One region of the Kitasatospora sp. NPDC056181 genome, then DNA from elsewhere that is predicted to be linked to it. Evidence: predicted binding sites of a transcription regulator. Region 1 holds the regulator's gene; the other holds the start of a gene.
What was found. Region 1 encodes HspR, which represses chaperone genes until heat shock. Its sites were predicted from a motif close to TTGAGNNNNNNNNNCTCAA; they were not measured.
Positions count from the first base shown of each region.

Region 2: a site for HspR is predicted at 2,799-2,817, ahead of dnaK (molecular chaperone DnaK). Genes of this name have one in related genera too.

Region 1 covers NZ_JBHJUK010000034.1:18,682-25,819, reverse strand. The annotation lists gene ACFC1F_RS15835 (heterodisulfide reductase-related iron-sulfur binding cluster) at 1-768, opposite strand, end outside; gene dnaK (molecular chaperone DnaK) at 1,089-2,927, shown strand; gene grpE (nucleotide exchange factor GrpE) at 2,924-3,538, shown strand; gene dnaJ (molecular chaperone DnaJ) at 3,893-5,050, shown strand; gene ACFC1F_RS15815 (heat shock protein transcriptional repressor HspR) at 5,058-5,582, shown strand; gene ACFC1F_RS15810 (helix-turn-helix domain-containing protein) at 5,792-6,781, shown strand.
Region 2 covers NZ_JBHJUK010000020.1:40,375-47,512, reverse strand. The annotation lists gene ACFC1F_RS11160 (NAD-dependent epimerase/dehydratase family protein) at 1-884, opposite strand, end outside; gene ACFC1F_RS11155 (DegT/DnrJ/EryC1/StrS aminotransferase family protein) at 971-2,095, opposite strand; gene dnaK (molecular chaperone DnaK) at 2,859-4,733, shown strand; gene ACFC1F_RS11145 (alpha/beta fold hydrolase) at 4,872-5,732, shown strand; gene ACFC1F_RS11140 (hypothetical protein) at 5,819-6,379, opposite strand; gene ACFC1F_RS11135 (BadF/BadG/BcrA/BcrD ATPase family protein) at 6,974-7,138, shown strand, end outside.

The sequences.
Region 1 (7,138 bases):
CGCGGTGCCGCCGTCCTCCTCGCGCTTGAAGTAGATGTTGAAGAACGCCAGGAACCGGTGCCAGGCCACACCCATCGAGGGGTTGATGCCGATGGTGGTCGCCCACGCGAACGAGATGCAGATCTTCAGCATCGCGAAGAAGTAGATCAGGTTCTCCAGCGTGCCGTGCGACAGGCCGCTGAGCGCGGAGACCAGCGGGTACGAGAACAGGTGCTCGGGCCCGTACGAGTCGACGCCGTTGAGGGCGCCCTCCAGGGAGCGCAGCATCAGGATGCAGAGGCCGATGCCGAGGATCGTGTACTCGACGTAGAAGGCCTGCCAGGCGATCGAGCCGGCGAAGCGCGACTTGCGGCCGGACCGGGACGGCAGGCTGAGCAGCCGGATCACGATCAGGGTGATGATGCCCAGCGTGGTGAGGGTGCCGAGCAGTTCGACGAAGAGCTGCCAGAGCATCCAGTGGCCGATGACCGGCAGCGCGAAGTCGGCGTCGAAGAGCTGGCCGAAGGCGTTGACGATGGTCAGCACCAGGCTGAAGAAGCCGACCGCGACGAACCAGTGCGCGACGCCGACGACGCCCCACTTGTTCATCCGGGTGTGGCCGACGAACTCGACCGCGACGGTCTTCACCCGCTGCGCGGGCTCCCCGAACCTGGTGGGGTCGGACTGGCCGGTCCGCACCACCTTGAAGATGTACAGCGCCGCACGGGCGGCGAGCGCGGTGCCGATCACGAACGTGACCAGCGAGATGACGATCGCTGCTAGTTGCATCGGCTCTCCGTCTCCTGCGGCTTTGCTGGGTTGGCGGTATCTCCGGAGCGAGTGTACTCGTCGGTAACTTCCTGGGCCGACGGCCCGGACATTACCGTTTGTCAACTCTTCTCCAGAAGATGTTCAAGGTATGGCGGCAGTCACGTGAGTGCACACTCACCACGCCCGCCGGCCGGGCCCGTCCGGCCCCGGCCCCCGCCACGCTCCAGCGGATCCGCTCAGCAAAGTTGAGCGACGCCGACTCATGGCTGTTGACGCTCTCCACCGAGTCGTGCATCCTTGAGCCCGTAAAGCTCAACTCTTCCGTGGAGGTACCAACGATGGCACGCGCGGTCGGCATCGACCTCGGTACGACGAACTCGGTCGTCAGCGTCCTTGAGGGTGGCGAGCCCACCGTCATCACGAACGCCGAGGGTGCGCGGACCACGCCGTCCGTCGTGGCCTTCGCAAAGAACGGCGAGGTCCTCGTCGGTGAGGTGGCCAAGCGCCAGGCCGTCACCAACGTCGACCGGACCATCCGCTCGGTCAAGCGCCACATGGGCACCGGGTGGAAGATCAACCTGGACGGCAAGGACTTCAACCCGCAGCAGATCAGCGCGTTCGTGCTGCAGAAGCTGAAGCGCGACGCCGAGGCCTACCTGGGCGAGACGGTCACCGACGCCGTCATCACCGTCCCGGCGTACTTCTCCGACTCGGAGCGCCAGGCCACCAAGGAGGCCGGTGAGATCGCGGGCCTCAACGTCCTGCGCATCGTCAACGAGCCGACCGCGGCCGCCCTGGCCTACGGCCTGGACAAGGACGACCAGACCATCCTGGTCTTCGACCTCGGCGGCGGCACCTTCGACGTCTCGCTGCTGGAGATCGGCGACGGGGTCGTCGAGGTGAAGGCCACCAACGGTGACAACCACCTCGGTGGTGACGACTGGGACCAGAAGGTCGTCGACCACCTGGTCAAGGTCTTCCAGGCCGGCCACGGCGTCGACCTGTCCAAGGACAAGATGGCCCTCCAGCGTCTGCGCGAGGCCGCCGAGAAGGCCAAGATCGAGCTGTCCTCGTCCTCCGAGACCTCGATCAACCTGCCCTACATCACGGCCTCCGCCGAGGGCCCGCTGCACCTGGACGAGAAGCTCACCCGGGCCCAGTTCCAGCAGCTGACCTCGGACCTGCTGGAGCGCTGCAAGGTCCCGTTCCACAACGTGATCAAGGACGCCGGCATCTCGCTCTCCGAGATCGACCACGTCGTCCTCGTCGGCGGCTCGACCCGCATGCCCGCCGTCGCCGAGCTCGTCCGCGAGCTGACCGGCGGCAAGGACGCCAACAAGGGCGTCAACCCGGACGAGGTCGTCGCCATCGGCGCCGCGCTCCAGGCCGGTGTCCTCAAGGGCGAGGTCAAGGACGTCCTGCTGCTCGACGTCACCCCGCTGTCCCTCGGCATCGAGACCAAGGGCGGCATCATGACCAAGCTGATCGAGCGCAACACCACGATCCCGACCAAGCGCTCCGAGATCTTCACGACGGCCGAGGACAACCAGCCGTCCGTGCAGATCCAGGTCTACCAGGGCGAGCGCGAGATCGCCGCGTACAACAAGAAGCTCGGCATGTTCGAGCTGACCGGTCTCCCGCCGGCCCCCCGCGGCCTGCCCCAGATCGAGGTCACCTTCGACATCGACGCCAACGGCATCATGCACGTCGGCGCGAAGGACCTCGGCACCGGCAAGGAGCAGAAGATGACCGTCACCGGCGGCTCCGCGCTGCCGAAGGACGACATCGAGCGCATGATGCGCGAGGCCGAGCAGTACGCGGAGGAGGACCACAAGCGCCGCGAGTCGGTCGAGACCCGCAACCAGGCCGAGCAGCTCGTCTACTCGACCGAGAAGTTCATCGCCGACAACGCCGACAAGCTCCCGGCCGACGTCAAGACCGAGGTCGAGACCGCCATCGGCGAGCTCAAGGAGGCCCTGAAGGGCGAGGACATCGCGGCCATCCGCGACGCCTCCGAGAAGGTCTCCACCACCGCCCAGAAGCTCGGCCAGGCGCTCTACGCCAACGCCGACGCCGCGGGTGCCGCCCCGGCCGGTGACGCCGCCGGTGCCAAGGACGACGACGTCGTCGACGCCGAGATCGTGGACGACGAGAAGCCCAAGGGCGGTGCGGCATGACGGAGAAGCCGCAGGGTGCTGAGCCCGGCGACGACTCCGCCGCCGAGGAGGCCGTGATCAAGGCTGCCGAGGAGGCCGCCGCGGCCGGTTCGGCCGGCGGGGACGAGCTCGCCGCCGCCAAGCGCGAGGCGGCCGAGCGGACGGCCGACCTCCAGCGTCTCCAGGCCGAGTACCAGAACTACCGCAAGCGGGTCGAGCGCGACCGTCTGACGGTCCGGGAGATCGCCGTCTCCAACATCCTGGAGTCGCTGATCCCGGTCCTGGACGACATCGGCCGGGCCCGCGAGCACGGCGAGGTGACGGGCGGGTTCAAGTCCGTCGCCGAGTCCCTGGAGACGGTCGTGGCCAAGCTGGGCCTCCAGCAGTTCGGCAAGGAGGGCGAGCCCTTCGACCCGACCATGCACGAGGCGCTGATGCACAGCTACTCCTCGGACGTCACCGAGGACACCTGTGTCCAGATCCTCCAGCCCGGCTACCGGATCGGCGAGCGGATCATCCGCCCGGCGATGGTGGCGGTCGCGGAGCCCCAGCCGGGCACCCAGACCACCGCCGCGCCCGACGCCGACAAGGCTTCGGACGCCGACAAGGCCGACGGTGGGTCGGAGAGCTGACAACCCGTGCGCTGCGGAGTCGTACGTCGTCCAGTACGACGGCCGGCTCCGCAGCGCCGTCTCCGTCGACGGCAGGACGCCCCTGCCTGTTGACAGCACATTGACTATGGATCGTGGGAGGTGGCGGCAGCCATGAGCGGGCGGAGCGAGCGAATCGCCGAAAGGTGCGCTTTGCGCGAAGCGGCTGCCGAGCGCCGCGAGGTGGGCGCATGAGCGAGCGAATCGGTGACAGGCGCGTGCTGCGCGAAGCGGCTGCCGAGCGATGCGAGGTGGGCGCATGAGCGAGCGCAGCGAGCGAATCGGTGACGGGGGCGTGTTGCGCGAAGCGGCTGCCGAGCGAAGCGAGGTGGGCGCATGAGCGGCAAGGACTACGTGGAGAAGGACTACTACAAGGTCCTCGGCGTGCCCAAGGACGCCTCCGCCACCGAGATCAAGAAGACGTACCGCAAGCTGGCCCGCGAGTTCCACCCCGACGCGAACAAGGGCGACAGCAAGGCGGAGGAGCGCTTCAAGGACATCTCCGAGGCCTACGACGTCCTCTCGGACGAGAAGCGCCGCAAGGAGTACGACGAGGCGCGCACCCTCTTCGCCAACGGCGGCTTCCGCTCCGGCGGCCCCGGCGGCGGCAACTACAGCTTCGACTTCGGTGACCTCTTCAACGGCAGCCAGGGCGGCCCCCCCGGCGGTGGCGGCGGTCTCGGCGACGTCTTCGGCGGCCTCTTCAACCGCGGCGGCCGCCAGCCCCAGCCCCGGCGCGGGGCCGACGTCGAGACCGAGGTGACGCTCTCCTTCGAGGAGGCCGTCGACGGCGCGACCGTCCCGCTCCGGATGACCAGCCAGGCCCCGTGCCGCACCTGCAGCGGCACCGGTGCGAAGGCCGGCACCACCCCCCGGGTCTGCCCGACCTGCGTCGGCGCCGGCACCGTCAGCCGCGGCCAGGGCGCCTTCGCGCTCTCCGAGCCCTGCCGGGACTGCCGCGGCCGGGGCATGATCGTCGACGACCCGTGCACCGACTGCCACGGCAGCGGCCGGGCCAGCTCCGCCCGCACCATGCAGGTCCGGATCCCGGCCGGCGTCCAGGACGCCCAGCGCATCCGGCTCAAGGGCAAGGGCGCCCAGGGCGAGCGCGGCGGCCAGGCCGGCGACCTCTACGTCACCGTGCACGTCGACGCGCACCCCGTCTTCGGGCGCAAGGCGGACAACCTCACGGTGACCGTGCCGGTCACCTTCCCCGAAGCCGCCCTCGGCGGCACCATCGAGGTGCCGACGCTCAACGGCCCCTCGGTGAAGCTCAAGCTGCCCCCGGGCAGCGCCAACGGCCTCACCCTGCGGGCCCGCGGCAAGGGCGCAACCCGCAAGGACGGCACCCGCGGCGACCTCCTGGTCACCGTGGAGGTCCTGGTGCCGCAGCACGTCACCGGCGACGCGCTGACGGCTCTGGAGCAGTACCGCGAGGCCACCGCCTCCGACGACCCGCGAGCCGCCCTGTTCAAGGCGGCGAAGGGAGCGTGACGACCAGATGATCCCCGACAGCAGCCCCCTCGGCCCGATGGGCCCCATCGGCCCCGGGGTCGGCGAGGGTCTCCCCGGCGGCGCCCCGCGCGCGCGCCGCACCGCCCCGCCGCCGCAGTACGTCCTCACCGAGGACACCCCGGTCTACGTGATCTCGGTCGCCGCCGAGCTCTCCGGCCTGCACCCGCAGACCCTGCGCCAGTACGACCGCCTCGGCCTGGTCTGCCCGGACCGCACCGCCGGCCGCGGCCGGCGCTACTCCGCCCGCGACATCCAGCAGCTGCGCGAGGTCCAGCGCCTCTCCCAGGACGAGGGCATCAACCTGGCCGGCATCAAGCGGATCATCGAGCTGGAGAACCAGGTCACCGCCCTCCAGTCCCGCATCGCCGAACTCGCCGACTCCCTCGAAGGCGCCGCCACCACGCTCCAGCAGCGCGAGGCCACCATCCACGCCTCGTACCGCCGCGACCTGGTGCCCTACCAGCCGCCGACGCAGTCCAGCGCCCTGGTCGTCTGGCGCCCGAAGCGCTGACCCGGCCACGACGGCCCCTGCCGCCGGTTCCCTCCTGAACGGGGGGTGCCGGCGGCTGGGTGTTGATGAGAGAGTGCTGCATCAGGGCGACCGCCGGACGATCCGTCCGTCCTTGTGAGCCAGGCGCCGGATCGTGCTCTGCGTTTAAGATCCCTGGGCAGCGGACTTCAGTCGCGTTGACTTGTCCGGTCGACGACAAGGAGCCGAAAGTGAGTGATCGAGAACAGCTGGTGCACAACCACAGTCGCTCACCGATCCTGTCCTCAGACGCCCGCGCGCTCTACCTGAAGGCGTTGAACGAGGACGGCCGGCTCAGCCGAGGCAGCTGCACACCGCACGAGGCCGCCGCCCTCGACGAGTTGATGGAGCTCGGCCTCCTCATATCGGACAGCGACGAGCCGGGTTCGCTGTTCGCCGCCGATCCCGCGAAACTCGCCGCCAGTCTGAGCTCGACTTGGCAGCGCCAGGCGCTCGATCTGCTGGCCCGTGCCGTGGCAATTCCCGGCGACCTGGGCGAGCTGGCGGAAGCGTTCCACAATCCCGACCAAAGCGGCGGCCCCATTGAATACGTTCAGGGCCGGGCACTCATAAATCAACGGGTTCAGCAGGCGATGGCGAGCGGAATGACCGAAGGGCTCGCAATGCAGCCCGGCGGGCCGCGCCCCTCGGAACTGCTGACCTCGTTCATCCAACGCGATCTCGACATAATCCGCCATGGCGCGTCCATGCGGACGATCTACAACGCCAGCACCCGGCACCACCAACCGACCAGGGATTACGTATCCACGCTGGCCAAAGAGGGCTGGCAGTTCAGGACCCTGGACGAGCCTTACACACGGCTCCTGATCGTCGACCGGCGCCTCGCCGTGATTCCGGTGGTGGGCGACCACGTCGCCGCTTTCGTCCACGATTCCGCGGTCATCAACTACCTCGCGGAAGAGGTGTTCGAGCGGAACTGGAGCCGGGCGCTCGACTTCGACGGCGACCGCACCATCCCGCAGCAGGTCGTCTCGCAGCTCAGGCACACGATCATCGACCTGCTGCTGGCCGGCACGAACCACCGGGTCATCGCGCGCCGGCTCGGCATCAGCGAACGCACGCTGGCCCGGCACATCGCGGAAATGCGCGAGGAGCACAACGTCGACTCGCTGTTCCAGCTCGGCTACGTCCTCGGGCAGTCCTCCGGGACGACCGCCTGAGCGCCGACGCCACTGGCGTGCAGAAGTTTCCGGACACGGGAAGAAACGATTCCTCGCCGGCTTGGCCGTGCCGCCCGCGGTCCGCACCCGCGCAGGCCCGAGCCCGGGGAGGTGCCTTCCCCGGACGGCCCCACGGCCGGACCGCCGCCCACACGGGCGGCGCCTCGTTCAAGCAGCACCAACGGCGGACGGTCGCCGCGCGACCTCGACCCGAGTCACCCCGCGAAACCGCCTAGCCCCGCACCTCTTCGGCCGGGCCGGGCAATTCGCGAGCACTCAATGCATCGTCATCTCACCAGTGGAAATCGTCGGCGAGGGCCTGAGTCGTCGACCCGGTTCCCTGACCGGGCACACTCT
Region 2 (7,138 bases), on a different contig from region 1:
TCCGCGAAGTTGGTCCGCGGCGACCAGCCGAGCAGCCGCTTGGCCTGCGCGGCCGAGATGCGGCGCCCGTCGTAGTCGGAGGCCCGGGCCTCGATGTGCTCGATGCTGACCGGCCCGAGGAGCCGGTCGACGGTGTCGGCGATGTCCCGCACCGAGATCGCGGTCGAGCCCTCCAGCGCGAACGTCTGGTCCTCGGCGGTGGGGGAGAGGGCCCGGACGTGGGCGTCCGCGAGGTCCTCGACGTAGACGAAGTTGCGGCTCTGCCGTCCGTCGCCCGCGATGGTGATCGGCCGTCCGGCCAGCGCCGCCTGCACGAACCGGGCGACCACCAGCTCGTCCCGCATCCGGGGCCCGTACGGGATGCCGTACCGCAGGATGGTGAAGTGCCGCCCGTACAGCTCCCGGTAGCTGTGCACCAGCATCTCGGCGGCGAGCTTGGTGGCGACGTACAGGTGCCCGCTGTGCTCCAGCTCGATCGGCACGTGCTCGTCCAGCTCCTGCTCTCCGCTGTCCATCCCGGCCTCCGCGAGGGCGGCGCCGTAGACCCAGACGGTGCTGGCCAGCACGGTGCGGCTGAGCCCGCTCCGCCGGGCCGCCTCCAGGACGGCCTCGGTGCCGTCGATGTTGGTGCGCACGGCCCGGACCGGGTCGGCGGCGACGCGTTCGACGTCCGCCATCGCGGCGAGGTGGAAGACCACCTCGCTGCCGTCCAGGGCCGCGGTGAGCGCGGGCAGGTCGAGGATGTCGATCCGGGCGAACTCCGCGCCGGGGTTGAGGTACTTGTCGGTGGTGTCCACCGCGAGCACCTCGTGCCCGGCCGCCAGCAGCCGGTCCACGACGTGTGAGCCGATGAATCCGCATCCCCCGGTGACGGCTACGCGCACGTTCTCTCTCCTTGTCCGGTGGGCCGGTTCGTTGGGTCGCGTTCCTCCGGGCGGCGGCCGCCGCCGAGCGGCCGTCGCCCGGCGCCTCAGCCGGCGAGACGGCGGTGGACGGCGGTGACGGCCTCGATCACCCGGTCGGTCTCGTCCTCGGTCATGTCGGAGTGCACCGGCAGGCAGATCTGCCGGGCACAGAGGTCCTCGGCGACCGGCAGCGGGCCCCGCCGGTAGGCGGCCAGCACCGGTTGCAGGTGCAGCGGCAGGTCGTAGACCTCGCCGGAGAGCCGGACGGCGTACTCCTCGGCCACCGCCCGCTTGAACGCGGCCCGGTCGACGCCGGGCGGCAGCAGCGCCACGTACTTGTAGTAGTTGCTGCGCGAACCGGCCGGCTCCGTCACCGGCCGCAGGCCGTCGAGGCCGGCGAGCGCCGCGTCGTAGCGCTGGGCGACCCGGCGCCTGGTCTCGACGAACTCCTTGAGCCGCCGCAGGTGCACCGTGCCGACGGCGGCGTTCAACTCGCTCATCCGCCAGGAGGCGCCGAACCGGACGTGGTGGTTGGTGGTGAACGAGCCCTTGCCCTGGTCGCGGTAGATCCGGGCCTCGTCGCGCAGCTCGGCCGACTCGGTGAGGATCATGCCGCCCTCGCCGCTGGTGGTGACCTTGGTCGGGTAGAAGGAGAACGCGCCGGCCAGGCCGAACGACCCGGCGCAGCGCCCGGCGTAACTGCTGCCGTGGGCGTGCGCCGCGTCCTCGACCAGGGGGATGCCCCGGCGGTCGCAGATCGCGCGCAGGGCGTCCACCTCGGGGGTGATCAGCCCGCCGATGTGCACCAGGACCACGGCCGCGGTGTCCGGGGTGAGGGCCGCCTCCAGCGTCTCGGGGCCGAGCGCGAGGGTGGCCGGGTCGACATCGGCGATCACCGGACGCCCGCCCGCGTGCACGATGGCCCCGGCGGTCGCGTAGAAGGTGACGGCCGGGACGACCACGTCGCGGTCGCGGACGTCGACGGTTCGCAGGACGATCTCCAGCGCCGCCGTGCCGCTGGCGACGGCGACCGCGTGGGTGGCGCCGTGCTCGGCCGCGAAGGCCTGCTCGAAGCGCTCGGTCCACGGGCCGAGCGTCAGCGCGCCGGTGGCGAGGATCTCCGTCACCGCGTCCGCGACGGCCGAACGGTCGCTCTCGTCGAAGACGATGCGAGCGGGTGGAACGCCCATCGGGCCTCCTCCGGCAGCAGGGATGAACAGGGGATCTGACAGGTACTTCCTGGGTGGACCGGGCAGAACGGCCGGGCCAGGCACATCACGCTACTTCGCCCGGGCGACCCCGGCCCGTTGTCACCGCCCGGCCGGGTGACCCGGGGCCCGCCGGGCCCGCCCCGCTGCCCGGCGGGCGTGGCATCCGGCCGCCGGGTGGGCCCCCGGTTGTACGACGGGCCCTCGTTGTACGGCGGGTCCGCTTGTACGGCGGGTCCGCGCCGGCGGGGCCCGGGGCGCTGTTGCCGGGGCCGGAGACTCCCTCCGGTGGGGGAGGACCGGGCCTCCCGTGGGAGGCCGGCGATGCATCGTTCGGGTGGGTCCGCTACTGCGCACGCAGTACGCGAAGTGTCTGCGCAGCGATGACGACGCGGGGCCCTCCGGCGGCCGAGGATGGCCGGGCTGCGGGAGACCCGGGCCGGCTGGCCGACGGGTGCGCCCGCCGCACGCACCTGCCGAACGTCGTTCGAAGGAGTCTGCTCCCCCCATGGCCACATTCCTGTACCGCCTGGATTCCTGTACCGCCTGGGCCGGTGGGCCTTCCTCCGGCGCGTCTGCCCCGGCCGGCCGCACGTCGCCCTGGAACCGGAGCCGCAGCCGGAGCCGCAGCCGGGACGTGGCTGGCCGGCCGGGGGCGGGCAGGGCGCCCACGGCGGAGCGACAATTGACACGGTCCGGCTCAAGTCCCACGGTCCGGTGGGGCCGTACCCAAGGGAGGCCAGCGATGGCTCGCTCGGTCGGAATCGATCTGGGTACCACCAACTCCGTCGTCTGCGTCCTGGAGGGCGGCGAAGCCTCGGTCGTCCCCAACGCGGAGGGCGCCCGCACCACGCCCTCGGTGGTGGCGTTCGCCAAGGGCGGCGAGGTGCTGGTGGGCGAGGTGGCGAAGCGCCAGGCGGTGACCAACGTCGACCGCACGGCCCGCTCGGTGAAACGGCACGTCGGCGACGCAGGGTGGCGCTTCCCCGAGGCGGGGGACGTGGACGGTCGGCGCTACACCGCGCAGGAGATCTCCGCCCGCGTGCTCCAGAAGCTGAAGCGCGACGCCGAGGCCTACCTGGGCGAGGACGTGACCGATGCCGTCGTCACCGTCCCGGCGTACTTCAACGACTCCCAGCGCACCGCCACCAAGGAGGCGGGCGAGATCGCCGGGCTGAGGGTGCTGCGCATCGTCAACGAGCCGACCGCGGCGGCGCTCGCGTACGGGCTGGACAAGGAGAACGACCAGACGATCCTGGTCTTCGACCTCGGCGGCGGCACCTTCGACGTCTCGCTGCTGGAGATCGGCGACGGCGTCGTCGAGGTGAAGTCCACCAACGGCGACACCCACCTCGGCGGTGACGACTGGGACCAGAAGGTCGTCGACCACCTGGTGCAGCAGTTCAGGAACGGCCACGGCATCGACCTCGCCAAGGACAAGATGGCGGCGCAGCGGCTGCGCGAGGCGGCGGAGAAGGCGAAGATCGAGCTCTCGTCCGCGAGCGAGACCGGTATCAACCTGCCCTACGTCAGCGCCTCCGCCGACGGTCCGCTGCACCTGGAGGAGACGCTCACGCGGGCCCAGTTCCAGCAGCTGACCGCCGACCTGCTGGAGCGCTGCAAGGGGCCGTTCCACCAGGCGGTGGAGGACGCCGGGATCCAGGTCTCCGACATCGACCACGTCATCCTGGTGGGCGGTTCGACCCGGATGCCGGCCGTGACCGAGCTGGTCAGGTCGCTCACCGGGAAGGACCCGCACAAGGGCGTCAACCCGGACGAGGTGGTGGCGGTCGGCGCCTCGCTCCAGGCGGGCGTGCTGAAGGGCGAGGTCAAGGACATCCTGCTGCTCGACGTCACCCCGCTGTCCCTCGGCATCGAGACCAAGGGCGGCATCATGACCAAGCTGATCGAGCGGAACACGACCATTCCGACCAAGCGCTCGGAGATCTTCACCACGGCCGAGGACAACCAGCCGTCCGTGCAGATCCAGGTCTTCCAGGGCGAGCGCGAGATCGCCTCGTACAACAAGCGGCTCGGCGGGTTCGAGCTGACCGGCCTGCCGCCGGCGCCCCGCGGCCTGCCCCAGATCGAGGTCACCTTCGACATCGACGCCAACGGCATCATGCACGTCGGCGCGAAGGACCTCGGGACCGGCAGGGAGCAGAAGATGACCGTCACCGGCGGCTCCTCGCTGCCGAAGGACGACATCCAGCGCATGATGCGCGACGCCGAGCAGCACGCCGAGGAGGACCGGCAGCGCAGGGAGGCCGCGGAGATCCGCAACCAGGCCGAGCAACTCGTCTACTCGACCGAGCGGATGCTGGCCGACAACCCCGACAAGGTGCCGGGCGATGTCAAGGCCGAGGTGGAGGCCGCCCTCGGCGACCTCAAGGAGAAGCTCAAGGGCGAGGACGCCGCCGCCGTACGGCTCTCGATGGAACGGGCGGCCCTCGTCGCGCAGAAGATCGGCACGGCCATCTACTCCCAGGCCTCCGCCGGTGCGGGCGCCCGGCCCGAATCCGGCTCGTCGGACGACGCCGCGGCCGCGCCGGACGGCGAGGAGGAGGTCGTCGACGCCGAGATCGTGGACGAGGAGAGGCCGAGGGGCCCGGCCGGCTGAGCCGGGCCGGGCCGGGTGTCACGGCGTCAGGCCGGTCAGGCAAAGCCACGCCGGTCACGCCGGCCCCGGAGAAATGGTCTGGACCACTATGCGGAACGGTGATGACAGCTCCGGGGCGGGCGTGTGATCGTTTCCGCCATGCCGAGCTTCTCCTCGTACGACCGCACCCGGATCAGCTACGAACTCACCGGAGAGGGCGACCCGCTGGTGGTGCTGGGCGGCGGTCCGGGGATGGACGTGCGCTACCTCGGCGACCTCGGCGGTCTCGACCGCCGGCGCCGGCTGGTCCTGGTCGACGCCCGTGCCACCGGGCGCTCCGAGGCGCCGGCCGACCGCTCCACCGTGTCCTTCGTCGAACAGGCCCGGGACGTGGAGGCGCTCCGCCGCCACCTCGGCCTGGACCGGATCGATCTGCTCGCCCACTCGGCCGGCTGCCTCACCGCCCAGGAGTACCAGGCCGCCCACCCGGCCCGGATCCGGCGGTCCGTGCTGGTCGCACCGGTCGGCCGAGCCGGCCGCGAGCCCGACCCGGCCGAGCTGGCCGCCCTCCGCGCCGCCCGCGCGGGCGAGAGCTGGTACCCGGATGCCGCCGAGGCCGACCGGCTGCTCGCCGAGGGCGGCCACGAAGGCGTCGCACTCGTCGAACTCCAGCGCCGGATCGTGCCGTTCTTCTGGCACGTCTGGGAAGAGCGGCGTCGAGCCGAGTACCGGCCCGAGCACGCCGCCACCCTGCCCTGGCTGCGCGAGGCCTTCTACGCCGGCTCGGCCGCCGGAGCCGCCCTGCCCGGGCGGATCGCCCGGCTGGGCGCCGCCGCCACTCCCGTCCTGGTGGTGGCCGGAGCCTCGGACGGCATGATCGGCACCGCACCGGCGCGCGCGGTGGCCGCCTGCCACCCCGCGAGCCGGCTGGAGGTGCTGGCCCGCTCCGGCCACCGGCCGTGGGTGGAGGAGCCGGAACGGTTCACCGGACTGGTCGCGGAGTTCCTCGACGCCGGCTGAGGCGCCGTCCGAGGCAGGTTCGAGGCAGGTCCGAGGCACGTCGAGGCACGTCCGGGACGCCGGCCAGGGCGTCGGCCGGGACGCCGTCAGGGCGAGAGGCCGGCCCGCGGCGGGTGGAGGGATGCAGCGAAGGCGGCGAGGGCGGCGAAGTCTTCGTTCCGCAGGCCGATCCGCGGATTGACGTGATGGAGGAGTGCGGGTGCGCCGTGGCCGGCCGCCACGTGGGCGTGATCCGCGTCGCCCTGCTCGTCGTCCACCCACGCGAACGGGCGGCCGTCGGCGTACGCCACCAACGGCCCGGACTTCCAATGGACGCCGTCGGGACGCTCGTTGAGCAGGGCTTCGCCGAAGTCGACGAACGGCAACCGGGGCAGACCGAGCACGGGTCCGATCCACCTGTTCGCGTCATTCATCCATGCCGTGGCCCAGCACAGCTCGTAGTCCAGCGCCAGCAGGGCCCGCCCGTGACGGGGGTCGAGCCATATCCGTTCCGGCCGCACGCGGGCACGTGGCCTCCCGGGATCCCCGGCGGCTCCGTCCTTCCGCGGGATGCGGACGGTCATGTAGCCCTCGGGCCGTCTCCCGTGCTCCGCGGCGTAGGGATTCAGGGGGCCGTCGACATCGAGGAACAGCAACGGCCGCTCCATGGCACCCCCGGATCGCTCGCGATCTCCTGAATCGTCGGAAGCATATCCGTCGTCAGGGTCGCCCGGGCGGGTTTCTCCGGGGTGCGCGGCGAGCATCGAGGATGCCGCGCCGTCCTCGCGGGTCGACCGTGGAGCCGATGCGCCACCTGTCGTACGCCGCCAGTCCTGACCCGACCGCCGAAGTCCGGGACGGCCCGTCGAAGAGGCCGCTGCCGGAGCACCGCGCGCCGCGGTCCGCCGGTGCGAGGCGGCGCTGCTGCCGTGGCCGTGGCAGGCCGGGGGCGAGCTCGGTGAGCCTCTCCGTCCGCTCCCTGGACGGCTCCGCGGTGCGCGGCGGGGTCCCCCTCCCCGGGGCTGTGGTGGCACACTTCGGACACACCCGGGGCCGGCGCGCCGTGGGCTGCCGAGGCCGCCCGCGGGGAGGTCCCGGGACGACGTGGACGAGCCCCACCGAGCGGGAGGGACGCCGTGGACGGGACCTCGGAGCAGGCCTTGACCGTCAGGCCGTCCCGGGCGCCGGCCGAGGGGGCGGGCGCACTCCCTGCCGCACTCCCTGCCGCCGGTGGACCGTACCGTGACCGAGGGATGCTGACGATGTCCGGAGACGACCCCGCCCCGCAGGCCGGCCGCTGGGTGGTCGGCATCGACGTCGGCGGATCCGGGATCCGGCTCGCGCTCGCGCCGGGCACCTGGCCCGCCGGGCTCGCCGACGCGCGGACGCGGGACATCGCCGCGCCCGTGCGGGTCGGCGCGGCCGGC